One region of the Tepidiforma sp. genome, then DNA from elsewhere that is predicted to be linked to it. Evidence: riboswitches for the same ligand, from Rfam matches in the RefSeq annotation. Region 1 holds a riboswitch; each other region holds the start of a gene.

Region 1 (3,210 bases):
CCGATCGCTATCGACGGGTAAACGGGCATTCGCTTCCAGCCATAGACGGCGCGTATACGACAGCGATTTCGTCTATGCCAGCGCAACCTCAGCGCCGTCCCGGGCGCTCCGGTAGCAGGCATCGACCACCCGGTGGGCCGCCAGCGCCGTCCGGAAATCCGGGAACGCCGGCCGCCGCTCGGCCGCGCACCGGAGGAACGCCACATCCTCCATCATCCCCGCCCGTGCCAGCTCGGCCGTCCCCTCGTCCAGCCCCGTCAGCTCCACGTACCGCTCGAACACCTCCTCCGCGCTCATCTCGCGCACCGGTCCGCTGCGGCCCTGCACCCGGATCGGCCCGAGGAAGTCGTGCTCGGTCGCGAAATACCCGCCTTCGAAGAACACCTCGAGGTAGCGCGTGGACGGCCGGTCGTCGAGGCCGTGCCACACCGACGTCAGCGTGGTCTGGTGCCCGCCTTCGTGCTGGAAGGTCACCAGCGCCACGTCTTCGATGCCCGGGTGCCCCGGCGTCGCCTCCCGTGTGTGGCACCGCACCGCCGTAACTTCCCCGAACAGCCATCGGAAGACGTCGACGTCATGAATCGAGTGCTCGATGAGCGTCCCGCCGCCGGCCCGTTCGAAACTCCCCCGCCACGTGCTCCGGTAGTGGCCCCGGATGGGGAAGAACTGGTCGTCCCGCAAATGCGCCGTGAGCAGCGGCCCGAGCCCCGGGTCGCGCATGAGGTCCGCCAGCACGGTCAGCACCGGCGAGTACCGCAGCACGAGCCCGACCTGGTTGATGACCCCGGCCCCCTCGACCGCCGCGACCATCTCTTCGACTTCCGGCAGCGTCCGCGCGAGCGGCTTCTCGCAGAACACGTCCAGCCCCCGCCGCGCCGCTTCCCGGACGAGCGCCGGGTGCTCCGCCGTCTCTGTGCAGATGTAGACCGCCGTCAGCCCCGGGAACCCGAACAGCTCCGCCGCGTCGTCGGTCACCAGCTCCGCGCCGACGATCGCCCCGAACGCTTCCGCCCGCGCCCGGTCCCGGTCGCACACCGCGACGTAGCGCGCCTCCGCTGCCCCGGCCCGGATGGCGCCGCGCAGGTTGCGCGAGTGGAACCGGCCGATATGGCCGCAGCCGATGAGTCCAACGACGGGAACGGGCACGGGGCGTACCGCCTTCGCGAGTTTTCCGGCATTTTACGGCCGCCTTGCCCAACGCCGGGTGAACGCCCCCGCCGCCCGTGCCATGCTCGATTCGCGGCCACCGGCGGGGGGATCCACCTGGGGGCGCACGTGACTCCCCGCCGGCGGCCGTTCCCGTTGAAACGAGACCAGATGAAACGAGGCCGGAACGCCCGCCAGTGATCTTGAGCGAGACCACGCCGGCATCGGAATCACCGCGCGCCCGTTTCGGGCATGCCCCGGTTGCGCGTCCCGCCCCGCCGTCCGAAACTCAGGGTGTTCCCCGGTAGCTCAACGGTAGAGCGCGCGGCTGTTAACCGCTAGGTTCGAGGTTCGAATCCTCGCCGGGGAGCCACCGCCTGTTGGCTGCGATCGAAACGGCGCGCTCGAGCGAGCGTGCCGTTGTTCGTTGAGGCCTTGACAGCCCCCGCGCCGTCCCTATCCTTTCCCTCGAAGCGTCCCGAGCGGCAGCGCGAGCTGCCCGGCAACCTGGTAACGCCGCCAAGGTGCCACCATGACGCGGCCCCGAACGACGGGGCAACCAACGGCGGGTAACGTCTACCCGCCCCTCGAAGCCGGAGGGGCGCCGGCATCCCGAACGCCAGCCCCTCCCCCGTGAGGGGCTTTTCGCTGCCCCGGAAAGGAGTTCGCACCCGCACGTTCGCGCCCCCGGCGCAATACCCCGCGGCACCCCGCCGCAACCCCGTCCCCAATCACGAGTGGCGCGAGGGACCTGGCCCGATGACCGCCCGGCAACCCCGGGGGAAGCCCCCGGAAGGTGCCCCAGCCAGGACCGATTGGAGGTGTCCCATGCGCGAAACCCGCTCCTTCCCTGTCACCAACCGCAAGACGCTCACGGCCCCCATCTCCGGCCGCATCGAGGCCATCCACCACCAGGGCTACGCCGTCGAAGTCCGCCTCGACACCCGCAACTCCTTCCACCTCCTCTTCGAAGACGTTCAGGACATCGTCCGCGCCTTCAAGTCTGACCTCCGCGGCCGCTTCGCCGTCTTCGATGGCCGCTTCGTCCACTTCCCGGCCGAGGCGCCGGCCGCCGCCTGACGCTTCCCCAGGAACGCAGCTGGCCCGGCCAAAATGGCCGGGCCAGCGTTGCTCGCATGCCTGGTGCTGAGGCTCGGGATCGAACCGAGGACACCGGCATTTTCAGTGCCGTGCTCTACCAACTGAGCTACCTCAGCGCCGTCGCTTCATGCTAGGTTCACCCCCGCCGCCCGGTCAAGGCGTCCCCGCCCGACCGGCGCTATCATTCCCCGCCATGAGCATCCGCCCCTTCGCCATCCACGTCCCCGACGAGGTCCTCGCCGACCTCCGCGAACGCCTCGCCCGCACCCGCTGGCCCGACCAGTTCGCCGATGCCGGCTGGGACTACGGCGCGAACCTGGGCTACATCCGCCAGCTCTGCGACTACTGGGCGAACGGCTACGACTGGCGCCTCCACGAAGGCCACCTCAACCGCTACCCCGGCTTCCTCGCCGACGTCGACGGCGTCGATATCCACTTCTGGCACATCGAGAGCGGCAAGCCCGGCGCCCTCCCCCTCCTCCTCATCCACGGCTGGCCGGGCTCTATCTTCGAGTTCTACTTCATCATCGACCGCCTCGTGAACCCGGCCGCCCACGGCCACACCGACGCCGACGCCTTCGACCTCGTCATCCCGGCCCTGCCCGGCTTCGGCTTCGGCGGCAAGCCCCGCGAGCGCGGCTGGGGCATCAGCCGCATCGCCGCTGCCTTCCACACCCTCATGACGCAGGAGCTCGGCTACCAGCGTTACGGCGTCCAGGGCGGCGACTGGGGCGGCATCATCTCCGCCAAGATGGCCTCGGCCTACCCCGGGCACGTCATCGGCGCCCACCTCAACTTCCTCTTCGTCCAGCCCCCGCCGGACCTGACCGACGACGACCGCCAGCGCATCGCCGAGCGCGACGCCTTCCAGGCGAACGAAACCGGCTACTCCCTCACACAGGGCACCAAGCCCGATTCGCTCACCCTCGCCCAGTCCGATTCGCCCGCCGGCCTCGCCGCCTG
Region 2 (3,210 bases), on a different contig from region 1:
AACCCCGGCCGCCTGCCGCGCCCGCGGGCGCCGAAGCCCGCGCCGAGCGCATCCGCGAGAACGGCCTCGCCACGCTCCGGAGCCGGGTGACGGTGACCTTCGACCGCCCCGCCGAGTTCGCCGATTCGCGCATCCCGCTCGCTTCGCACTTCGAACTGCGCATCGCCCTCGCCGAAGGCGGCTCCCGCCGCCAGCTCGTCGCCGCCGCCGAGCGGAGCACCGCGAACCGGCGGGAAGTCGTGCTGACGGTCGATGCGCTCGTGACCGAAGGGAGCGTGCTGACCGTCTCGCGCCGGGCGTTCGACCCGCGGGCGAGCGGCAGCTTCGAGGTGCCGGTAGCTGCCGACCTCAGCCCGCTCGCCGCGCTCCTCGCCTCCAGCGCCCTCACGCCGGCCGACCCGGCCTTCTTCGACCCCCCGGAGGAGCGCGAGCCGGACCCGGCGACAGATGACCCGGCGGCGATGCGGGAAGCGCTCCGCCGGCACCTCGCCGTGCGCGGATCGGATGCCGCGACGAGCGCCGATGCCCTCGCCGTCTACGACGCCATCCCGGCGGCGACCGTCCCGTCGCCGAAGCTCCGCGCCGCGCTCGCGGCGCTGACGGGGACGTTCGCCGAGCCCGCGCTGGCCGACCTGCTCACCCCGGCGAACTGCACCGGCCAGCCGGCAGCGAGCATCGACTTCCGCGAGCCGCCGGGGATGGAGCGGCTGCTCGCGCGGGTCACCTCCACCGGCACGGGCGCGCGGGTGGTCTCCATTCACCCTTCCCTGCGCGGCGAGCGGTTCGAGCTGCTCATCCCGCTCCTCGCCCACGAGGCGGTCCATTGCGACCAGTTCGACAGCCGGGTCGAGGAGGTGGCCGCCACCGCCTTCGATACGCTCCTCTTCCTCCGGCTCGTCGCCGCGAACCCGACGCTCGCCGAAGAGCGGACGCGGCTGGCGCGGGAGCTGCGCATCGACGCCCTCGCGATGGTCAACAGCGGGGCAGTGCTGCCGGAGTCGATCGGCGTGCTGCGGTCGCCCGGCGTGGAGGCGGCGCTCCCCGGGACGAACGCGCCCTACCGCTCCTTCGCCGAGCTGGTGACAACGGCCTACCCGACGGTCACGGCGCTCCAGTCGCCGCTCGAGCCGCTCGCGGCGGCCTACATGGCGGCGCTGGCGGCCGAGACGGGCGCGGCGGCGGGCGACCCGTTCGACCTCCGCTACCTCGACGGCCTGCTGGCGCAGGCGCTGGACGGCGCGAGCCTCGTCGCCGTCATCCGGGCCTTCGGCCTCGAGCCGGCCGATTGACGCGCGATCTTGCCGCGTTAGCGTCGGCCCGTGCTAGCATGTGAGGAAATCCCGCGAACGTGGCCGCTCGTATCGAGATGGGGTTGAGGGACCGGCCCGGTGAAACCCCGGCAACCTGCCCGGCGGGTAAGGTGCCAAATCCGGCCTCCCGGGAGCATCCCGGGGGAAAGATGAGAGCGACTTCGCTCCGAAACACGGCCCACGCGGAACGAGGAGTTGCCGAGATGGTTGAGTTCCTGGGCCGAATGGTCATGCTCTAGCCCCTCACCCGAAGGGGCCTCCCGCACCGTCTTCGCCGCCCGTCCGCCCGCGCGTCAGCCGACGCCCTGCGCCCGCGCGGGCCCACGCTCCGAAGGGAGGAAGAGCATGAGCTTTGCCAAGAATCTCCGCTGCCGCGAATGCCACCGCGAATACCCGCTCGAAGCGCGCCACGTCTGCGACTTCTGCTTCGGGCCCGTCGAAGTCACCTACGACTACGACGCCATCCGGAAGGCCGTCAGCCGTGAGCGCATCGAGCGCGGGCCGGCCTCGCTCTGGCGCTACCGCGACTACCTGCCCTGCGATGCCGAATCGGCGATCGATATCGGCGCCGGGTTCACCCCCCTCATCCGGGCGAAGAACCTCGGCAAAGCGCTGGGCCTGAACAACCTCTACATCAAGAACGACACCGTGAACCCGACGTGGTCGTTCAAGGACCGCGTGGTCGCCGTGGCGAGCAGCCGCGCGCGGGAGCTGGGCTACGACAAGCTCGCCTGCGCCAGCACGGGCAACCTCGCCAACAGCGTCAGCGCCCACGCCGCCGCCGCCGGCATGGAGGCCGTCGTCTTCATCCCGCACGACCTCGAACTCGGGAAGGTGCTCGGCTCGAGCATCTACGGCCCGACACTCGTGAAGGTGCGGGGCAACTACGACGCCGTGAACCGGCTCTGCGCGGAGCTCGCCGGCGCCTACAACTGGGCGTTCGTGAACGTGAACGTGCGGCCCTACTACTCCGAAGGCTCGAAGACGCTCGGCTTCGAAGTCGCGGAGCAGCTCGGCTGGCGCGCGCCCGACCATTGCGTCGTGCCGATCGCCTCCGGCTCGCTCTTCGTGAAGATCCGGAAGGGGCTGCAGGAGCTCTGGAAGACGGGCCTCATCGATGAGCCCAAGACCCGGATGAGCGGCGCGCAGGCCGCCGGCTGCTCGCCCGTGGCGACGGCCTGGCAGGAGGGCTCGATGAACTTCCGGCCCCAGCGGCCGAACACCATCGCGAAGTCGCTCGCCATCGGCAACCCCGCCGACGGCTACTACAGCCTCGTCCAGCTGCAGGAGACCGGAGGCGCCTGCGGCAGCGTCACCGACGACGAAATCGTCGCCGGCATGAAGCTGCTGGCGGAGACGGAGGGGATCTTCGCGGAGACGGCCGGCGGCGTCACCGTCGCCTCGCTCAAGCAGCTCGCCGCGCAGGGCCGCATCCACCCGGATGAGCTGACCGTCGCCTTCATCACCGGGGCCGGGTTCAAGACGGTCGAAGCCGTCGCCGAGGCGCTCAACCCGCCGCTCGAAATCGAGGCCACGATGGAGAGCTTCGAGGCGGCGTACAATGCCCGCGTAGCGCAGGGAGTCGCGTGATGGCCGTCAAACGCGTCCGCTTCACATTTCCCGAGAACCTGATCCGCGAGCCGATCATCTACCGCCTCGGCCACGAGTTCCAGGTCATCACCAACGTCCGCATGGCCGACGTCGACGAGAAGACCGGCTGGGTCGTCCTCGAACTGGAGGGCGACCCGGACGAGATCGAGCGGAGCCTCGCCTGGGCGCAGGAGCGCGGCGTCCGCGTCGACCCGGTCACGGGCGACATCGTCGAAGGCTGAGCCCGCGCCTTCAGCACCGCGTCACGACGAACTTCGCAGAGGAAGGAACTGCCCACGTGCCTGTCAAT
Region 3 (3,210 bases), on a different contig from region 1:
CACCGGCAAAGCCTCCCTCGTCACGCCGATCGCGATGGCCGCCATCGCCGCCGGCGCCGACGGCCTCATGATCGAGGTCCACAACAACCCCGACCACGCCCTCTCCGACGGCGCCCAGTCGTTGACATACGACCGCTTCGCCGGGATGATGCGCTCGGTCGGCGCTATCGCCGCTGCAGTCGAGCGGACGCTCCCGGGGGTGTGGGCGCCTGCCAGCGCGTGATAGCGCACACGGTCGCAAGACCGCACCGGCGCCGCCTCAGCGGGGGGGCATCGCGCCGGCAGGAGCCATGGCAGAAATCTCGCTGCCCGTCTTCCAGGGGCCGCTCGACCTCCTTCTCCACCTCATCGAGAAGGACGACCTCGATATCACCGCCGTCTCCCTCGTCGCGGTGACCGACCAGTACCTCGCCGCCATCCACACCGGCGAAGGCTTCGACCCCTCCGCCCTCGCCGAATTCGTCGCCATCGGCGCCCGCCTCATCTACCTGAAGTCCCGCGCCCTCCTCCCCCGCCCGCAGGGGGAGGAGGCGCCCTCGCTCGAAGACGACGACGTCGGCCAGGAGCTCGTCGAACTCCTCCGCGAATACCGCCGCTTCCTCCAGGTCGTCGACCTCCTCGAAGCCCGCCAGGACGCCGGCCTCCGCATCTACACCCGCCTCGCCCCGCCTCCCGACCTCCCGGAAGCCTCCCCCCTCGAAGGCGTCAGTATCGAGCGCCTCCACGCTCTCATGCTCCGGCTCCTCCAGCGCAAGCCTGCCGACCCGGCGCCCCGCGCCATCCTCCCCCGCGATACCGCCATCACCCTCGCTCAGCGCCTCGAGCAGTTCCGCGACCGCCTCCGCCGCCGGGGCCGCTTCTCCTTCCGGCGCGCCATCCTCGAATGCGCGAACCGCCTCGAAGTCGTCGTCTCCTTCCTCGCCGTCCTCGAACTCCTCCGCGCCGGCGAAGCCGACGCCCTCCAGGAAACCCCCTGGGGCGATATCCAGGTCGTCGCGCTCGCCCCCGCCGCCTGACCGCACCACCGCCGCCTCCATCTTCCGCCACGCACCCCGCCCTGCTACCCTCACTGCAAGCGTCAAGAGGGCGTCCCCGCCCGGCAACCTGGTTATGCCTCCAAGGTGCCAAACCGACGCGGCCCCGCGGCACCCGCCGCCGGGCAACAAAAGGCGGGCTTGCGGGAAGGCCCGCCCCTCGCCGCCGCACCCCAGCGGCACGGGGGGATTTTTCATGCCCGCGCGAAGGCAACTCCACCACCGAAAGGGCTCCACGTGTCCGAACGCAAGCTCCTCACCTCCGAATCCGTCACCGAAGGCCACCCCGACAAAATCTGCGACCAGATCAGCGACGCCGTCCTCGATGCCCTCCTCGAACAGGACCCCGCCTCCCGCGTCGCCTGCGAAACCGCCACCACCAACGGCCTCGTCCTCGTCATGGGGGAAATCACCACCCATGGCTACGTCGATATCAACAAGCTCGTCCGCAAGACCATCGTCGATATCGGCTACGACTCCTCCGAAAAAGGCTTCGACGGCCACACCTGCGGCGTCATCACCTCCATCGCCGAGCAGTCCGCCGATATCGCCCGCGGCGTCAATAACACCGACCCCCGCTCCATCGGCGCCGGCGACCAGGGCATGATGATGGGCTTCGCCTGCAGCGAAACCCCCGAATACATGCCCCTCACCATCTCCCTCGCCCACCGGCTCACCCGCCGCCTCGCCGAAGTCCGCAAATCCGGCACCCTCCCCTGGGTCTGGCCCGACGGCAAGTCCCAGGTCACCGTCGAATACGACGAACACTGGAACCCCCTCCAGGTCGATACCGTCGTCATCTCCACCCAGCACTCCCCCGACGTCGAAGACCCCGAGTTCATCACCACCCAGGTGACGAAGCACGTCATCGAGCCCGTCGTCGGCCCGCTCCTCAGCAAGGACGTCACCATCCACGTCAACCCCACCGGCCGCTTCGTCATCGGCGGCCCCCGCGGCGATGCCGGCCTCACCGGCCGCAAGATCATCGTCGATACCTATGGCGGCGTCGCCCGCCACGGCGGCGGCGCCTTCTCGGGCAAGGACCCGACGAAGGTCGACCGCTCCGGCGCCTACGCTGCCCGCTGGGTCGCCAAGAACATCGTCGCCGCCGGCCTGGCCACCCGCTGCGAATTCATGCTCTCCTACGCCATCGGCGTCTCCGAGCCCACCTCCATCGGCATCGAAACGTTCGGCACCGGCGTCGTCCCCGATTCGGTCATCCTCGCCGCCGTCCGCCGCCTCTTCGATCTCCGCCCCGGCGCCATCATCGAGGACCTCGGCCTCCGCCGGCCGATCTACCGGCCGACCGCCGCCTACGGGCACTTCGGCCGCACCGACCTCGATCTCCCCTGGGAGGACACCTCCCGGGCTGCCGACCTCCGCGCCGCCGCCGGCCGCTGACCGCCGCGCCCGCGTGGACGCCATCCTCCTCGTCGGCGGCCAGGGCACCCGGCTGCGCCCCCTCACCGCCCGCCGCCACAAGAGCCTCGTGCCCGTCTGCAACCGGCCCGCCATCGACTACCTCTTCGCGTGGCTCGAGCGCTCCGGCATCCGCCGCGCCATCCTCGCCCTCGGCCTCGCCAACGAAGACCTCGCGGCCCGCTACCCCGCCGGCCGGCACCGCGGCCTCGAGGTCCTCCCCATCATCGAAACCGCCCGCCTCGAATCCGGCGGCGCCATCCGCAACGCCGTCGAAACCGCCGGCATCGACGACCGCTTCCTCGTCCTCAACGGCGATGTCTACCTCGATTTCGATTTCGCCGCCGCACTCCGCGCCCATGTCGATCGCGCCGCCGACCTGACCCTCGCCCTCCACGACGTCGACGACCCCTCCAGTTTCGGCGTCGCGGTCTGCGGCCCGGATGGCCTCGTCACCGGCTTCGTCGAAAAGCCGCCCCCCGGCGAGGCCCCGTCCCGCCTCGTCAACGCCGGCGCATGGATTTTCGAACGCCGCCTCGTCGACGAAATTCCCCCTGGCGCCGTCCGCGTCGAAGAGACCCTCTTCCCCTCCCTCGTCGCCCGCCGCCGGGTCGTCCTCGGCTACCGCTTCGAAGGCCACTGGGCCGACCTCGGGACGCCAGCCCGCTACCTCGCCCTCCACCACGCCCTCCTCGAAGCCGGGAACGCCGTCCACCCCGCCGCCGCGGTCCACCCCACTGCCGTGCTCGAACGCGCG

The links. Region 1 has a riboswitch for S-adenosylmethionine ahead of N2041_RS06005 (hypothetical protein). Riboswitches for the same ligand answer to the same signal wherever they lie in the genome.
Region 2: it holds a riboswitch for S-adenosylmethionine, as region 1 does, so the genes downstream of both, thrC (threonine synthase) here and N2041_RS06005 (hypothetical protein) in region 1, are expected to answer to the same signal.
Region 3: it holds a riboswitch for S-adenosylmethionine, as region 1 does, so the genes downstream of both, metK (methionine adenosyltransferase) here and N2041_RS06005 (hypothetical protein) in region 1, are expected to answer to the same signal.

The regions. Positions count from the first base shown of each region.
Region 1 covers NZ_JANZZD010000008.1:9,810-13,019, forward strand. Annotated here, with positions in the region: gene N2041_RS05995 (Gfo/Idh/MocA family oxidoreductase) at 73-1,146, opposite strand; tRNA gene N2041_RS06000 (tRNA-Asn) at 1,445-1,519, shown strand; SAM-I-IV-variant riboswitch at 1,615-1,719, shown strand; SAM riboswitch class I at 1,872-1,967, shown strand; gene N2041_RS06005 (hypothetical protein) at 1,975-2,226, shown strand; tRNA gene N2041_RS06010 (tRNA-Phe) at 2,288-2,363, opposite strand; gene N2041_RS06015 (epoxide hydrolase family protein) at 2,441-3,210, shown strand, end outside.
Region 2 covers NZ_JANZZD010000005.1:14,618-17,827, reverse strand. Annotated here, with positions in the region: gene N2041_RS04000 (hypothetical protein) at 1-1,289, shown strand, start outside; SAM riboswitch class I at 1,356-1,466, shown strand; gene thrC (threonine synthase) at 1,656-2,900, shown strand; gene N2041_RS03990 (NIL domain-containing protein) at 2,900-3,142, shown strand; gene N2041_RS03985 (ubiquitin-like small modifier protein 1) at 3,199-3,210, shown strand, end outside.
Region 3 covers NZ_JANZZD010000006.1:54,164-57,373, reverse strand. Annotated here, with positions in the region: gene aroF (3-deoxy-7-phosphoheptulonate synthase) at 1-223, shown strand, start outside; gene N2041_RS05005 (ScpA family protein) at 291-1,016, shown strand; SAM-I-IV-variant riboswitch at 1,071-1,177, shown strand; gene metK (methionine adenosyltransferase) at 1,272-2,435, shown strand; gene N2041_RS04995 (NDP-sugar synthase) at 2,449-3,210, shown strand, end outside.